One region of the Brevibacillus sp. HB1.4B genome, then DNA from elsewhere that is predicted to be linked to it. Evidence: riboswitches for the same ligand, from Rfam matches in the RefSeq annotation. Region 1 holds a riboswitch; the other holds the start of a gene.
The links. A riboswitch is a leader RNA that binds a small molecule or an ion and turns the genes downstream of it on or off. The one in region 1 is predicted to bind lysine.

Region 1 (7,357 bases):
GCATCATGCCAGGGGAGACAATGGACAAGCTGAGCAGCGAAGAAGAACGAATTCAATGCTTGGCGGACGTGATTAAAAGGATGCATACCCCTGTTTCGAACGCTGGCAAGCTTGCGTCTACGTTTCCAACGATAGCGGACTGGGCTGTGGGACTGGAAAAGATTCGTCCTTATTTCCAAGGGGGGACAGGACCGATTCCCGAGCAAATGGTGAACCGAGCCATGCAATGGTACAAAAAGCTTCTCTCCACACAAAAAGAACAGTGCCTGCTGCATGGTGATCTTCATCATGAAAATATTTTGCGTGCAGAAAGAGAGCCGTGGTTGGCAATTGATCCAAAGGGGCTGATCGGGGAGACGGAGTATGAGGTGATTCCGTTTTTGCTGAACCATTTACCAGAGGATGGGGTAGAAGAAGTAATGAAACAGCGGATCGATGGACTGACGAAGGCGCTGTCTTTGCAAAAAGAGAGAGTGTTGGCGTGGGCGTATTGCCATAGTGTGCTATCGGCTTGGTGGTTTATAGAGGATTTTGGTGTAGACGGTGGTCGTCTGGTGATGCCGGGAGTTTTTGAGAGGCTAATAAATGAGTAAGGGCTTCACCCTGTGGGATGAAGCCTCCTATATTTTAAATGAATATATAAGATCCTTCGTGATACGAAATATTAATAACCAGTCGACTGATTCAAGGTGGTAGCAGCGAGATTGTATTGATAAACCGATTCGATTGCTTTTGCTTCGGAGTCAAACAGGTTTGCTTCGTCTTCCATCAGTTCTTTCATCGATGCTTTTCCTAATCTATATTGATCGATTGTTGCCTGATAGCGCTCCAATGCGGTTTCTTTCTTTGTTGTACTTTCCTCTAATGCCTTTTTCGCTGTCAGTACCTTCGTATAGTTGTCACTTACTTCTTGACCGATTTTCTTTTGTGTTTTTTGTTTTTGCAGTTCCGCTTTTTTGTGCTCATTTTTTGCGATTGTACCTTTATGTGTGCTGAGTGCGGAATACTCTGCTGTGTAATCAATTCTTACTTGGGCAAAGTCTATTTCTGCTTGTGCTTTGATCATTTCAGGACGATTTTCATAAGCTTTTGCTTGCAATTGCTCTAAGGAAAGCAACTCGTGTTGGGTCAGATCAGTAGCGATCATTTTCCATTGTCTGTCCGCTTTTTCATTCAATAAATCGTTGAGTTTGGCCAATGCTTGCTTGTAGCTGGCTTCTAGTGCAGCAAGATTTTTGTGAGCTTCTGTTTCTTCGGAGTCCAACCAGTACTGTCTTTGCAAGCTTTTCTTCTGCGATTTGATTTTGGCGTCTAATGATTGGACTTCGAAGAATGCTTTTTGCACTTGCAATTGAATGGTGTTTTTTTGCGTATTCAGGGCGACTTCATCGACAACCACTTCTTTGACTGCTTTGGCAGCGTCTTCGAATTTCTTTTTTGCATCAGCCAGTGACATGATGTCGGCTTTTTTGATTTCTGCTTTTTCTCTCAATGTGATGGATGTTTCGTGCTTCGTAATATCTAAGTCAAGCCGAAGCACCTCCAGATCAACGCTGTTCTTTATTGCCTGTTCGACTGCGAAATCTAGCGACAAAGGGGAAACATCCGTCTGTTCAGCAGTGGCCACGAGTGGTGCGGCCAGAGCCATATGGGCGCCACCTGTGAGGAGAGAAGTGACTAATGTTGTGCTGTAAATGTGTTTGAAGAGCCTGGATTTCATGGGGCAACCTCCTGATCATATATACAAGAATATGATAACGATTCTCATTATCAAATCCATGAAAAGTATATATTTCCAATAGAGTTTCGTCAATAAGAAAATGTTCTTTCACCATGTTCTTGATCAGAAATCCAAAAGAATCCCCTTCAGGAAACAGGCAAAGTGAGTATCTGCCTGTTTCCCCAAAGGGGATTTGTTCATCGTGACGGGAAAAGAACTATTCTTTGTCCCTGTTTTCTTTTTTTGCCGCAGCCGACTTGTCAGTTTGGTCCAATGTCCCTTCCTTTGCTGTAAGGGAATAACCATGCATATTGCTTCCGTTATAACCCATGTCCGGTTTTTCCTTTGAGCTGCGATCAGTCATTTGCTTCCCCCTTATTTTGTCCAGTGGGTGTAGAGTCTTGCTGCACATACGGATTGTCGACGTCATTTGGTTCCTTGTCTAGATTGGTACGGATTGCGATTATGGGGCTAGTAGGAGGTTGAGCGATCAGTCTGTCATCCAGTTGTTTGAAATCAGGCAGGTCGTTTTCGAGATTGTCATACATGTTCGTCCCCTCCTTTACGGGTTAGTATGTCCATCAGCTACACAAAAAAAGAGCCCCAGTCCCAGGGAAGTTCGGGAGGAGGCTGTGACCATCATCTTTGTGTAGTTAACTTGTTTTCTTGGTCAAGATCTTCATAAAAGAGGCAAGATTCGTTTGAAGCAATGGTGTGAAGGTAGAAAAGGAAGCATTTTCAGCGAGCGTATTCATTCGACGAACAAATTCAGTGTCGTCCTTTGTATTTACATTCTCAAAGCGGTTAGTGATTTTCGTATTTTTTAAATCGGAAAGAAGCGTAGCTTGTTCGTTCCGGTATTGAGAGATCCAGTCTGGTCGATGTTGCAGCTTTTTGACGAATTGAATCAGCATGCTTACTTTCTCTGTTTGATTGGTAGCCGCATGCATTTTTTTGTAGGCTTCCGGGTCATACCGCTCCATCAGCTTGGACGGGTTAACATAGTCGCTCGGCGCCCCATGTGGTTTTTGCGGAAGCTCTACGTAGCTGACACTGCCGGTTGCAGGGTCAACCTTTCGTGTTTTGGCAACGCCAGCGAGCAAATGGAGGGTATCCAAAAATTCAGCAGCATTTTCATCAGCCATGTATTGGTCTGCCAAATATTTGCCTTGGGTTAAACCGACTTCTACCAAAGCAGCTCTTTCTTCATCGGAGTAGGTGGATGGGGAGTTGAAAAAGTTTTGCTCCAGGATGTGGTCAAAGGCTTTGCGAGCCTCGGGTGGTTTATCTGCAAAAATTTTATCCAAACGCTCATTAATCTCTGTGTTAAAGAAAAATTGGACACTGTGATGCTCGATGACATCAGCAGGGAGCTCTCGTGCCTTGTGAGAACGAAGGTCTACTGTATCGTTCTCGGGCAATGCTAGACGAGTTCCTGTCACCATTTTGGGTGCAAGTTGGTTAGTTGAAAGCTGGGGGGTTAGGTAGCGGGTATTCGATTGGATGTGCATGTTCTACTCTCCTCACATGGATTCATGTTCAGTCGTGATGGCAGGAGATCTGGTTACCTTATATCAGATGACTGGTATGAGTTGTGAGAACGGAAGGAAACGGATCTCAATGGCTTCTTGTCTATACTATCGGCAATTTTTGGGCAGTTTTTAATATGCTGGCAAACATGAAAAAGACTTCCGTTATCTGAACGGAAGTCCGTACTTATTTCTTCGATTATTTCGTGTGCTCATCCATGCTGAAGTCTACTTGTTCAAGAGGGACGAGCTCGGTCTTTTTGGTAATTTTATAAGCGAGCCAAACGATTAAGAAGAGTGGCAGGCCAATGTAAGAGACCAGGACGCCATACCAGTCAACCGTTCCACCCATGAATGCGGAGTAGTTTTGCCCAATAATAACGATACAGCAAATGATGAAGGCAAAAATCGGTCCAAACGGGAACCACTTTGCCCGATAAGGCAATTCGCTTAAGTCACGACCCTGAGCGATAAACGCTTTACGGAAACGGTAGTGACTAATGGCAATGCCCAGCCAAGCGATGAAACCTGACATACCGGAAGCATTTAGAAGCCAGACGTACACTTCGCCTTCCCCAAACAGAGAGGACAGAAAAGCAAGGGCGCCGACGAGCGCAGTCAAGATCAAGGCATTGATCGGTACGCCGTTACTTGTTACTTTTGCGAACCATTTTGGTGCGTTTCCTTCTTTCGCCAAGTTCCACAGCATGCGTGTAGAGGCGTACATGCCAGAGTTTCCAGCAGACAATACAGACGTAAGAATAACGGCATTCATGACGGATGCTGCAAAAGCAAATCCGGCATTTTCAAAAACAATCGTAAACGGACTGATCGCAATATCCGTAAGGTCGCCACTGATCAGATTTGGATTATCGTATGGAACCAACAACCCGATGATCAAAATAGCGAGGATATAGAAGAGTAGGATGCGCCAAAAAATTTGACGGATGGCCTTCGGAATGTTGCGGGCAGGGTCTTCGCTCTCCCCAGCTGCGACACCAACGAGCTCTGTCCCTTGGAAAGAGAATCCGGCAATCATAAAGACACCGAGCAGGGCCATGAAGCCGCCATTGAATGGCGCGTCGCCTTTGGTGAAGTTTTGGAGGCCGACTGCTTGGCCGCCCATAATGCCAAAAATCATCAACACACCAACGATAATAAAGACGATTACCGTTACTACTTTAATCAAGGCGAACCAATATTCAGATTCTCCATAGGCTTTCACAGACAGGAGATTCAAGGCAAACAGCAATCCGAGGAACAAAGCGCTCCACAATATCGCTGGGGTATCCGGGAACCAATATTTCATAATGAGTGCGGAAGCTGACAGCTCGACGGCAATGGTAATGGCCCAGTTGTACCAGTAGTTCCAGCCGAGAGCAAAGCCGAGAGATGGATCGACGAACCGTGTGGCATACGTCGAAAACGAACCAGAAACAGGCATGAAGGCCGCCATTTCCCCCAAGCTGGTCATTAAAAAGTAAACCATGATACTAATGGCGAGATAGGCAACTAAAGCTCCACCAGGTCCGGCGGAATGAATCGAGCCTCCGCTCGCGAGAAACAATCCCGTCCCAATCGAGCCACCGATGGCGATCATCGTCAGGTGTCGGGCTTTTAAACCACGTTGCAATTGATTTTGTGACATAAGCTACTTGCACGACCTTTCTTGATTTTTGAGAAGGAAGGTCGGAAACGAAAAAACCGCCATAGCCAAAAAAATGGCATAGGGCGGTATCATCCAATCCCCACCAAGCCTTCACTGAAGATAGCTCACCACGCTTGCTTGGCATGCAAACGTGACAGTTCTGCCCCTTTCGAGTACAGCCCCAACCCAATCGCACAGAGACGCGATATGAGCTTCGGCGGATTTTCCTTACCTGGAGTCATTGATTTTCTCTGAATCTCGTACAGGATGATATAAAAGCCGCGACCTCTATCCTCACCGTGAAAGATGAGGATAACATGTATGAAATTATGTGATTTATCAACTATAATGGATTGTTTATGATTAATCAATGTGAAATTTTGTTATTCAAATGAGCGTCTGGCAGGCCAAGAGCCTTGTAACTTGCGAATTTGGACAATTTGTCCCGTATGAAACGCATCATGCAGGACCAGACTCATCACGGTTTGGTAAATGGGCGTATAAGTAGCCGTCTGGTTTAAATCCTCATCCGTCAGCAAGGAAAGCTTTTCATGAATGTGGCGATGGACGCTTTCCATGCGCAAGAGGGTAGCTTGCCAAGCGTCTTCGTCATCCGGACCGCCGGACGGGATGAAGGTATCATCGTTCGTCTCAGCCGAGCTAGGAAATTCAGTGCCCAATAGACGATGCAACAGGCGTTCTTTGTAATAAAGAAGGTGGCTGATGTTTTCCCAGATCGTGTTGGCTGCTTCTCCCACAGGGCGCCAGCTGGCCTCGGCTGCTGATACTCCGGAAAGCGCTTCTTTTAAGGGTGGATACCAGTCTTCCTTGTCATACGTACATTCCCATCCATGCAAAAGCAAATCCTTCCGATTCATACGCTTCCTCCTCGTCTGTGAAACAGATTGATGAAACGCTATAATAGCAGTAAGAAATGAAGATGTAACCAGTTAATTTGATTACGATAGTTACAAAAAGATATTACCATATTCTGTATAGTCATACAAGAGAGAAAAATGTAGGGTTTCGTCAGGAGAGATAATAACATGGACTGGCTTTGTATCGATTTTTTAAATAGTGATTGGCGGGATTGGCGTGGTTCTGGTCGTGCGGAAAATCGTTTGGAGAACCAGGAATGGCTGTCATCCTTTTTGCAAACATACAAGCTAACCGCTCCGCTTCCGATAAATGAGGAGTGTGCCGCTTCCCTTTTGCAGCTGCGCGAACGTTTGAGACGTATGCTGGAAGCTGTTGTCCGTGGAGACCGAATCCAAGAGGACGACCTTGCGGAATTGAACAGAGCTTTGGCTCAGGCCCCTTTTCATATACAGGTGTTGTATGTAGATGAGGAGGGCGGCTACGGGCAAAAGCAATCCAGCTCAACAGAGGGCTGGCCTCTCGTCATGGCACAAATTGCGGCTTCTTTCGCGGAGCTGCTTGCCCCGCAGCATTTGGAGCGAATCAAAATATGTGACAACGAGGATTGCCGCTGGGTGTTTTATGATGAAAGCCGCAACCGGGTGCGCCGCTGGTGTGATGACAAAATGTGCGGAAACCTGATGAAGGTGCGCCGTTTTCGGGAGCGACAGAAGGAAAAAGGCTGATGGAGCCATTACTAACGACCGTCGGGATTTTGTCTCTGACGGTTTTTTTCTAGGTTTGAGACATAATATATAGAGCTATACATGGGAACGGAAACGAGGTGGGTAGGATGAGTCAAGCACGCAAAAAATGGTTTCAGGCACTCGTATTGGTGACACTTGGAGCGATTTGTCTGGCGATATGGTATTTGCAACCCTATCAACCCGATCAGGCAGCATTAACGGCCATGCAAGGCGGTGAAGGGATTACGGTCATGGATACGAATGACTGGATTATTTTCCAAGGCGGGGAGTCACGCGAGCCGGGACTCATCTTATATCCAGGAGCACTGGTCAAACCGGAGAGCTATGCACCGATTGCCCGTGCTTTGGCAGGCTACGGCTACCATGTTTTTCTCGCACGAATGCCGCTGAATTTGGCTGTAAGTGATATGACGCGAGCCACACAAGTATTAAAGGCGTACCCGAATAAAACGTTTGTCATCGGAGGACATTCGCTCGGTGGTACTATGGCAGCTCAATTCGCAGCAAACCATCCGGACCGAATCAGTGGAGTATTTTTGCTGGGAGCGTATCCGAACAGTCAGGGGAACTTGAAGAAGGTGAATTTGCCTGTGCTGTCTTTACTCGGATCTCGCGACGGTGTGATCCATATAGAAAAGTTTGAGGAGAGCAAGCAATACTTGCCGGAGCGTACCGTGTACATGTCCATAGAAGGGGGGAACCACTCCCAGTTCGGAAGCTATGGATCTCAGGAAGGCGACCAGCCCGCTGCCATTACCCCGCAGGAGCAGTGGCAGCAAACGGTGGCAGCGATCAAGGATTGGCTGCTTAATGAGGTTACGATGATGAACGTGGA
Region 2 (7,357 bases), on a different contig from region 1:
ACCGCAGCATCTGTAAGTATTGACGACGTGAAAGCCAAGTTTACGCGATACGTTGACATGACCTCAAAAACAGGAAAGCAGTTGGGCTGGACCTATGCTGACGCCGCTTTCCCTTACAACCTAGAAGAACGCCCTGAAGGAAAGGACTCGTGGTTCCTTCTCAAAGGAAAAGACCCAAACATGTACAAAGCCATCGTTGTTGGAGTCGGGAGCAAAAATGAAAACGGTTCCGAAAAGCACTACATACAGGTGTCCCTCCCTGAATCGGCCACGCATGGCGATAAAAACAAGGCGAATGAGTACTGTCGATACTTGGCACGTGATTATAAAGCAGAGCTCCATCTCTTCAATAATCGCATTCAATACTTCCAACCTCGAAAGCCATAAAGAAAAAACGGAGAAACAGTCGAGAAATCTCGACTGTTTTTTCATGTCCAGGCCTATTCCCCCTGACCTCTTTTTTTCATACGAACAACAAAGAGTGGAAAGGGGTGTGCTTATGGAGGCGCAAGCATTTGTTCAGTTGGTTGCTGACCACGCCAGAAAGTCTTATCTGAACCATCGTTTATTCCCCTCCATTATCATAGCGCAAGCCATACTCGAGTCTGGTTGGGGTAAAAAAGTACCTGTTGACCCTGCCACTGGGACATCCTCGTATAACCTCTTTGGAATAAAGGGAACGGGACCTGCCGGCTCTGTCACCATCGAAAGCAAAGAGGTGGAAAACGGAAAAACGGTCACACGTACCTCCCAGTTCCGCGCTTATGAAAATTACCAGCAATCCATGGAAGACCATACCCAGTTTTTACGTAGGCCCGCATATAAAAACGTGCTGGCAGCCACGACTCCCGCACAAGCCGCACAGGCTTTAGAAGAAGCCGGCTACGCTACCGACCCTGCGTACGCCGAAAAGCTGACGGGCCTCATTCAGACGTACAACTTGTCTCAGTACGATTCATTCACCTCAGAAGGGCCACAAACGTTTCCTCCCTGGAAATTGGAGCTGGGCAATCGCGCATTACAGGAGGGCTTGCTGACCTCGCCTGAATGGCTAAATAAGTTAGACGATCCAATGCCAGTATGGGCTGTTTTAGCGGTTGCCCTGCGACTGCTGGACAGACAGCGAGAGAAGCCATGAGTCCATGAATAAAAAACAAAAGCCCCATTGCCACAAGTAAACCTCGTGGATAATGGGGCTGTTTCGTATAAAAATGCAGTTGCCTCAGTCGTACGTTGCTTGAGCACGTTGATCAAATCATTTGAGACCTGGACAGCGAATAAAACCTTCCGTCCACCATCCGAATTCCCAGATCGACGCAATATTCCAATCCTTGCGTCACTCCGTACAATATCCATTCGGAAGAGAGGTGGTTGATATCAAAATCAGTGTAAAGGTCAGTGCCATCATTTCGGATCTCTTTGCGGTACGTCACATCAAAAAGGCGTAGGACAAAAGGCAGTTCAGCAAAAGGAATAGCAAACTTTCGCTCTATTTCTTGCTCGAACTCCTTCGTCATGCTCCACTCTGCCTGAATAGATTGCTCATCTTTCCAGGCAATGCGTATACTCGGGCCTTCTAGATCTGTGGACGATCGCGGGGGATTTGTCTCCATTCGCTCCCATCGTTCCTTTCTTTCATGTACTTGCTATTACCAAGTATATTGGCTTTTCCGTATATTATAGCACGGGGACATGCAAAGTGGAAACGCATCCAAGCCATAATTTTTAACGCCCAACTGTAAATGTATTTTCACCAACGGATACATAAGAAGTGAATTTCTCGGATTTCATTTGAACTTGTACTTTATAAGTGCCGTATGCTTCGAGTTTCGTAGATACAAAAGGCTCAGAAAAATAGAAGCTGTTTGCATTTTGTGTGGAGTATTTCCATTCCTTCCCTTTAGACACTTCTTTGCCGTCCGGTCCGATCAACACAAGTTGCATGCGCAAGTCTTTAGCTACAGGCGCGTCATCAACCTCTACGAACACGTTAAACGTACGAGGCACATTTTTGTCGCTGTATCCTTTGACAGGGTTGCTGAAAACGACATTTTTATTGCGGGTCTGCTGAATTCCTTCGACCACAATAATATTTACGTTTGGCTTAATCACTTGCAATTTGCCAGATTGCTGATCGTAATCGGCGAAACCACCGAGCTTGTTCACTATTGATTCTATCGATTCGGCCTTGGATGCTGGCATTTCACTCGCTACGGTTTCCGCACCGAAAAATACGCGCATTGCACCCTCTCCCACCGCAGTAGTGCTCCCTACCCCTGCTGCTACAGTCAACGCCAACAAGGCCGATAACCATGCTTTTTTCATGTCAATAATCCTCCTGTATGTGTGCGCGGCAGCGCTTGTTTTTCCGAAATTTCTTCTCTCTAGTTTATACGTTTGGAAAAGGAAATAGTTGTGCTGCCCTGATAAGTTTTTTCAACAATATCCACATTATCCACAAGCACAAAAACCTTAGGAAGAAAGACTTATGCACAGAGATGTTAGTAACTACTTCTTACTCTTGACGAAAATACGGCTGGGAATGACACAGAAAAAAGAGCGGCTATCCAGCCACTCTTTTTTGTTCCTGACACCTGCTACTCCTGTTGCGAAAGCCATGTAAAATACCGGGAGACCAGTCGAATAGCAACTTCGATCGCGTCTTCGTTCGGCTCAATTTTAGAATGATGCAAGCCGTACGGCGTTTGCACACCCAGCCAGAACAAAAAGCCGGGAATTTCTTTCAAAAAGTAACCGAAGTCTTCTCCGGTCATGGCTTCCTTGCAGGTGATAAGAGTTACTTCTTCACATTGTTCCTGTACCCACTGCATGAAGTCTGTCGTTAACTGCTCCTCGTTGTAAACCTGGCAGTAGCCAACCCCATAGTCAATCGTTGCCTGGCAATCGAAGCCTATTTCCACTCCCTTTACGAGAGATTCAATGCGGCTCTTGACGATTGCCATCGATTCCATCGAAAAGGTTCGGATGGTCCCTTCTAGCCTGGCCTTCTCTGCGATGATGTTCTGCTTCGTCCCGCTCTCCAGCTTGCCAATCGTTACGACAGCCGAATCCAATGGATCCATATTGCGCGAAATAATCGATTGAAGCTGTGTCACAAGATGGCTTCCTGCAACCACCATGTCATTCGCCTTGTGCGGGAAGGCTGCATGCCCCCCTTTGCCAACCAAATCAATGTACAACTCAGAAGTGTTGGCAAACAAAATTCCTGGCTTCGTCGCAATATGACCGACCGGATATTCTGGCGCGATATGCAGGGCAAAAATGCAGTCCGGTCGCCACCCCGCAAACTCTTCACTTTCCATCATCGGCTCCGCACCGCCAGGACCTTCTTCTGCCGGCTGGAAGAGGAACAGCAAATCATCTGCCATCGGATGCTCGGTAAAATGCGTCAGGAGGCCAAGAGCAATTGCCATATGCATGTCATGACCGCATGCATGCATGAATCCTTCATGAAGCGAGCGAAACGGATAGGACGTTTCCTCTACGATCGGCAGGCCATCCATATCCGTCCGCCAGGCAATTAATCGTTTTGGCCTTGTTCCTGCCAGCTTGACCAAAATGCCTGTCCGCCACGTTTTGATCTCGATTCGCTCCTGGGGCAGCTTTTTCAAATAATCCAGCAAGTATTGTTGTGTCTTCACTTCAGCGAAGCCTGGCTCCGGTATTTGGTGCAAGTCTCGGCGAATTTGTGTAAACAAGGAAGTCGTCATGGTCTACGCCTCCTTTTTCGTACCTGTTCTTGCTGTTAATTGCTCCTCAAACACAGCAAGAAAACGGTCCACATCGGCTTTTGTCAACGTCAGTGGCGGAAGCAGACGAACAATCGTTTTCTGCGTCACGTCAACGAGAATTCCTTCGTCAAGCAATGCTTGCTGCAAGTGGCTTACCTCTTCCGGGGTGGAAGAGAGCGGAATTCCAACCATCAAGCCTTTTCCGCGAAGGGATTGCAGCTGATCTGGAAGACGCGCTCGCAGCGCTTCCAAGCCCGACCACAGGTACGCAATCACTTCTTCTACGTGAGCGCTGAAGGCTGGATCAAGCAATTCGTCCAACACGACATTCCCTAGGGCAGCAGACAGTGGCGATGGTGCAAAAGTCGTTCCGTGATCCCCCGGTTTGAACTGGTTCATCAGCCTTGGGCCAGCGATGACACCACCGAGGGGAAGCCCTCCCCCTATGCCTTTGGCAAAAAGGATCAGGTCTGGCGTTACGCCTGCATGCTCATAAGCAAACAGCTTTCCTGTTCTGCCCATTCCTGTCTGGATCTCGTCCATGACAAAGAGCATGCCTTCTTGTTCACAGATCGCAGCTACCTCTCGCAAGAACGCTTCCGTTAACGGCACGACACCGCCAGAACCCAAGACTGGCTCCATGAGGACCGCAGCGGGTCTTGCTTCCTGGCAAATCGCTCGCAATCCTTCCGTGTCTTCCACATCCAGTTCATAAACAGGAAAAGCCGGCTGAGGAAAGTCTTGATAGACGTGAGCCTGCCTCGTCAGACGCACTGCTCCGAGTGTTCGCCCGTGAAAACTGTTGCGTAAGACAACGATGCCTTCACGACCTGCTCCCTCGTTCTTCGTCCATTTGTGAATCAGCTTGATCGCAGACTCTGTAGCCTCTGCACCAGAGTTGGTGAAAAACACTTTTCCACTAATGCTGTTCGCAACCAAACGCTCGGCCAAACGAATAGCTGGCTTATTTAAAAATACATTGGAAATATGCAAGAAGCGCTCTCCCTGCTCACGCAGAGCCTGTACAATGCGCGGATGAGAATGCCCCAGAACGTTTACCGCGAGTCCGGTAAACAAGTCGAGGTAGCTCTTTCCATTCGTATCGTACAAGTAATTTCCTTCGCCTTTTTCTATAGCAATCGGAAGTCTTTTGTAAGAGGAGACGATATATTGTTCATCGAGCGAACGCCAGTCCATGTGCACTCTCTCCCTTACAGCTGACGTAGCTCCTGCTTGATCTCTGTCTTGGAACGAGTTTTTTCATCGATTTGCTTGATCACACGAGCAGGCGTTCCCGCAACTACTACGTATGGAGGTACATCTTCAATCACGACAGCACCCGCTGCAACGACAGCACCTTTTCCTACGCGAACACCTTCCAGAATGACAGCATTTGCTCCGATGACAACATCGTCTTCGACAACAACTGGCTGTGCAGATGGTGGCTCGATAACGCCTGCGATAACCGATCCAGCGCCGATGTGGCAGTTTTTCCCGATGGTTCCACGTCCACCTACAACAACATTCATGTCGATCATCGTACCTTCACCGATAACTGCGCCGATGTTAATGGAAGCACCCATCATGATGACCGCATTGTTACCGATTGTCACTTGGTCACGGATAATTGCGCCTGGCTCAATACGTGCTTGAATTCCTTTTGTATCCAGCAATGGAATAGCGGAGTTGCGACGGTCGCTTTCTACCACATAATCTTCAATTTTGTCTGCGTTAGCAGCGAGCACTGGCTCAATCTCTTTCCACTCACCAAAAACAACACCAGTAGGACCAGTAATGAAGGCTTTGGAGCTCGCACCAAAGTCGATTCCCTCCAGGTTCCCTTTCACATATACCTTCACTGGTGTTTTCTTTTCGCTTTTTTGAATAAACGCGATAATTTCGTTGGCATCCATCATGTTCATGGTTACATCCTCCTCAAAATAACAGCATGGTAAATCAAAAAAAGCAATGAGTGCATTCGCTATCTCATTGCTCTTACTACTACAGAAGCAAATCATAAATAGCGCTCCACAAAAAGACTTTAGGTCCCTTGTGACAGGATGATCATTTTTCATGAGACACCCCAGCCTGTGCTACGTAGGGGCATAGCATAAGCTTCGGCGCTTTAGCCTTTCTTCCTTCTCCTGCCCCCTGGCAGATTGCGAAAAGACTTACTCTTCTTCGGCGCACCTCTATTTAGAGTACATTATTATAATTTTATTTAACTCTACCAAAATCAATGAAACGTGGCAATAAGAAAAAAGTTATTGACAACGATTCTCATTTTCATTATTTTTATTGATGAGAATGATACTCATTATCTGAATTGGAGGTTTTACGTTTTATGAGCATTTTGATGGTATACGCGAGCATGACAGGGAATACTCAGGAGATTGCTGAAGCAATTGCAGAAGGTATTCGTTCAACTGGTGCTGAGCTGGAGATAAAAGAAGTGATGGATGCGAACGCAAAAGAACTCGAAGCTTACGACGGAATCTTGCTTGGTGCCTACACATGGGGCGACGGTGAACTGCCAGACGAATGCCTGGATTTTTATGAGGAAATGGACAATATTGACCTCAGCGGGAAAAAGGTTGTTGCTTTTGGCTCTTGCGACTCCGCTTACGAGCATGTCGGTGCAGCTGTTGATATTTTGCTGAAAAAGGCGAGCGAGCGTGGTGCGGAAACTCCTCTGGAAGGTTTGAAAATCGAGCTTTCTCCTACTGCAAAAGAAGTGGAAACGTGCAAAGCATTTGGGGTGTCATTTGCTGAATTGCTCGGCTAATTGATGTTTCCCAAATACTCTGGCACATGCTATACTATCAATCCAACTTTTTAAGGAGGATTGATCTCATGTCACTACATACGGACGAGATTCTCTTACGGCCTCTCCAACAACAAGACGCAGCCGAGCTCCTAGAGCTTCGGCTGCGTAATCATGACTTTCTCCAACCATTTGAACCAATCCGCCCCGCTTCATTTCTGACCCTCATAGGACAGCAAGAACAGATTTCACAAGCGCAGATTGATTTTGAACGTGGTACTGCCTATGCTTTCGGCGTATTCTCCCGAGAATCCGGAAAGATGATTGGACGTGTAGCGTTGTCGAATGTCGCACGTGGCGCATGGCAAAATGCGACGATTGGCTACTTTATGGATCAGGCGTGCAATGGCAAAGGTTATACGACATCAGCAGTAAATCTCGCCCTCCGCTTTGCTTTAACGGATGCTAGGCTGCACAGAGTACAAGCTGCTGTTATGCCTCGCAATCAAGCTTCCATTCGCGTCTTGGAAAAAAACCGTTTTCGCCAGGAAGGGCTTTCGTTACGCTATTTGCAAATTAACGGTGTATGGGAAGACCATCTCCTGTACGCTCTTACTGCTGAGGAGTGGGCTCAGTAATTTCCTCCCTCATTTCGCTCTCTCGTAGCCGCTCCAGGATACGCCGTTTGCGGTACAGCATCATCCCCGCTTCGGCGACATCCTGTACGGTTGAACGGTTCAAATACGCCCCGAACAAAACACCTGCAATCGGCACCATTTGAAACAATTTTTTCCACCCAAAGTTTTCTGTGTACGTTACCACGACTTCACGCCATCCTTGC

Region 2: linked by a shared signal. The riboswitch ahead of dapD (2,3,4,5-tetrahydropyridine-2,6-dicarboxylate N-acetyltransferase) and the one ahead of HP398_RS17270 (amino acid permease) in region 1 are both predicted to bind lysine.

Annotation. Positions count from the first base shown of each region.
Region 1 is NZ_JABSUT010000006.1:317,193-324,549, reverse strand. Features, by position in the region: gene HP398_RS17295 (aminoglycoside phosphotransferase family protein) at 1-593, shown strand, start outside; gene HP398_RS17290 (TolC family protein) at 665-1,720, opposite strand; gene HP398_RS17285 (hypothetical protein) at 1,938-2,084, opposite strand; gene HP398_RS17280 (hypothetical protein) at 2,077-2,268, opposite strand; gene HP398_RS17275 (hypothetical protein) at 2,374-3,231, opposite strand; gene HP398_RS17270 (amino acid permease) at 3,449-4,897, opposite strand; lysine riboswitch at 5,011-5,196, opposite strand; gene HP398_RS17265 (DinB family protein) at 5,281-5,775, opposite strand; gene HP398_RS17260 (CGNR zinc finger domain-containing protein) at 5,944-6,501, shown strand; gene HP398_RS17255 (alpha/beta fold hydrolase) at 6,609-7,357, shown strand, end outside; gene HP398_RS17250 (hypothetical protein) at 7,339-7,357, opposite strand, start outside.
Region 2 is NZ_JABSUT010000002.1:506,548-513,904, forward strand. Features, by position in the region: gene HP398_RS06915 (DUF1885 family protein) at 1-387, shown strand, start outside; gene HP398_RS06920 (glycoside hydrolase family 73 protein) at 500-1,138, shown strand; gene HP398_RS06925 (DUF4912 domain-containing protein) at 1,251-1,613, opposite strand; gene HP398_RS06930 (hypothetical protein) at 1,726-2,325, opposite strand; gene HP398_RS31150 (hypothetical protein) at 2,489-2,623, shown strand; gene HP398_RS06935 (N-acetyldiaminopimelate deacetylase) at 2,598-3,731, opposite strand; gene HP398_RS06940 (aspartate aminotransferase family protein) at 3,735-4,949, opposite strand; gene dapD (2,3,4,5-tetrahydropyridine-2,6-dicarboxylate N-acetyltransferase) at 4,964-5,674, opposite strand; lysine riboswitch at 5,766-5,955, opposite strand; gene HP398_RS06950 (flavodoxin) at 6,097-6,537, shown strand; gene HP398_RS06955 (GNAT family N-acetyltransferase) at 6,606-7,154, shown strand; gene HP398_RS06960 (EcsC family protein) at 7,129-7,357, opposite strand, start outside.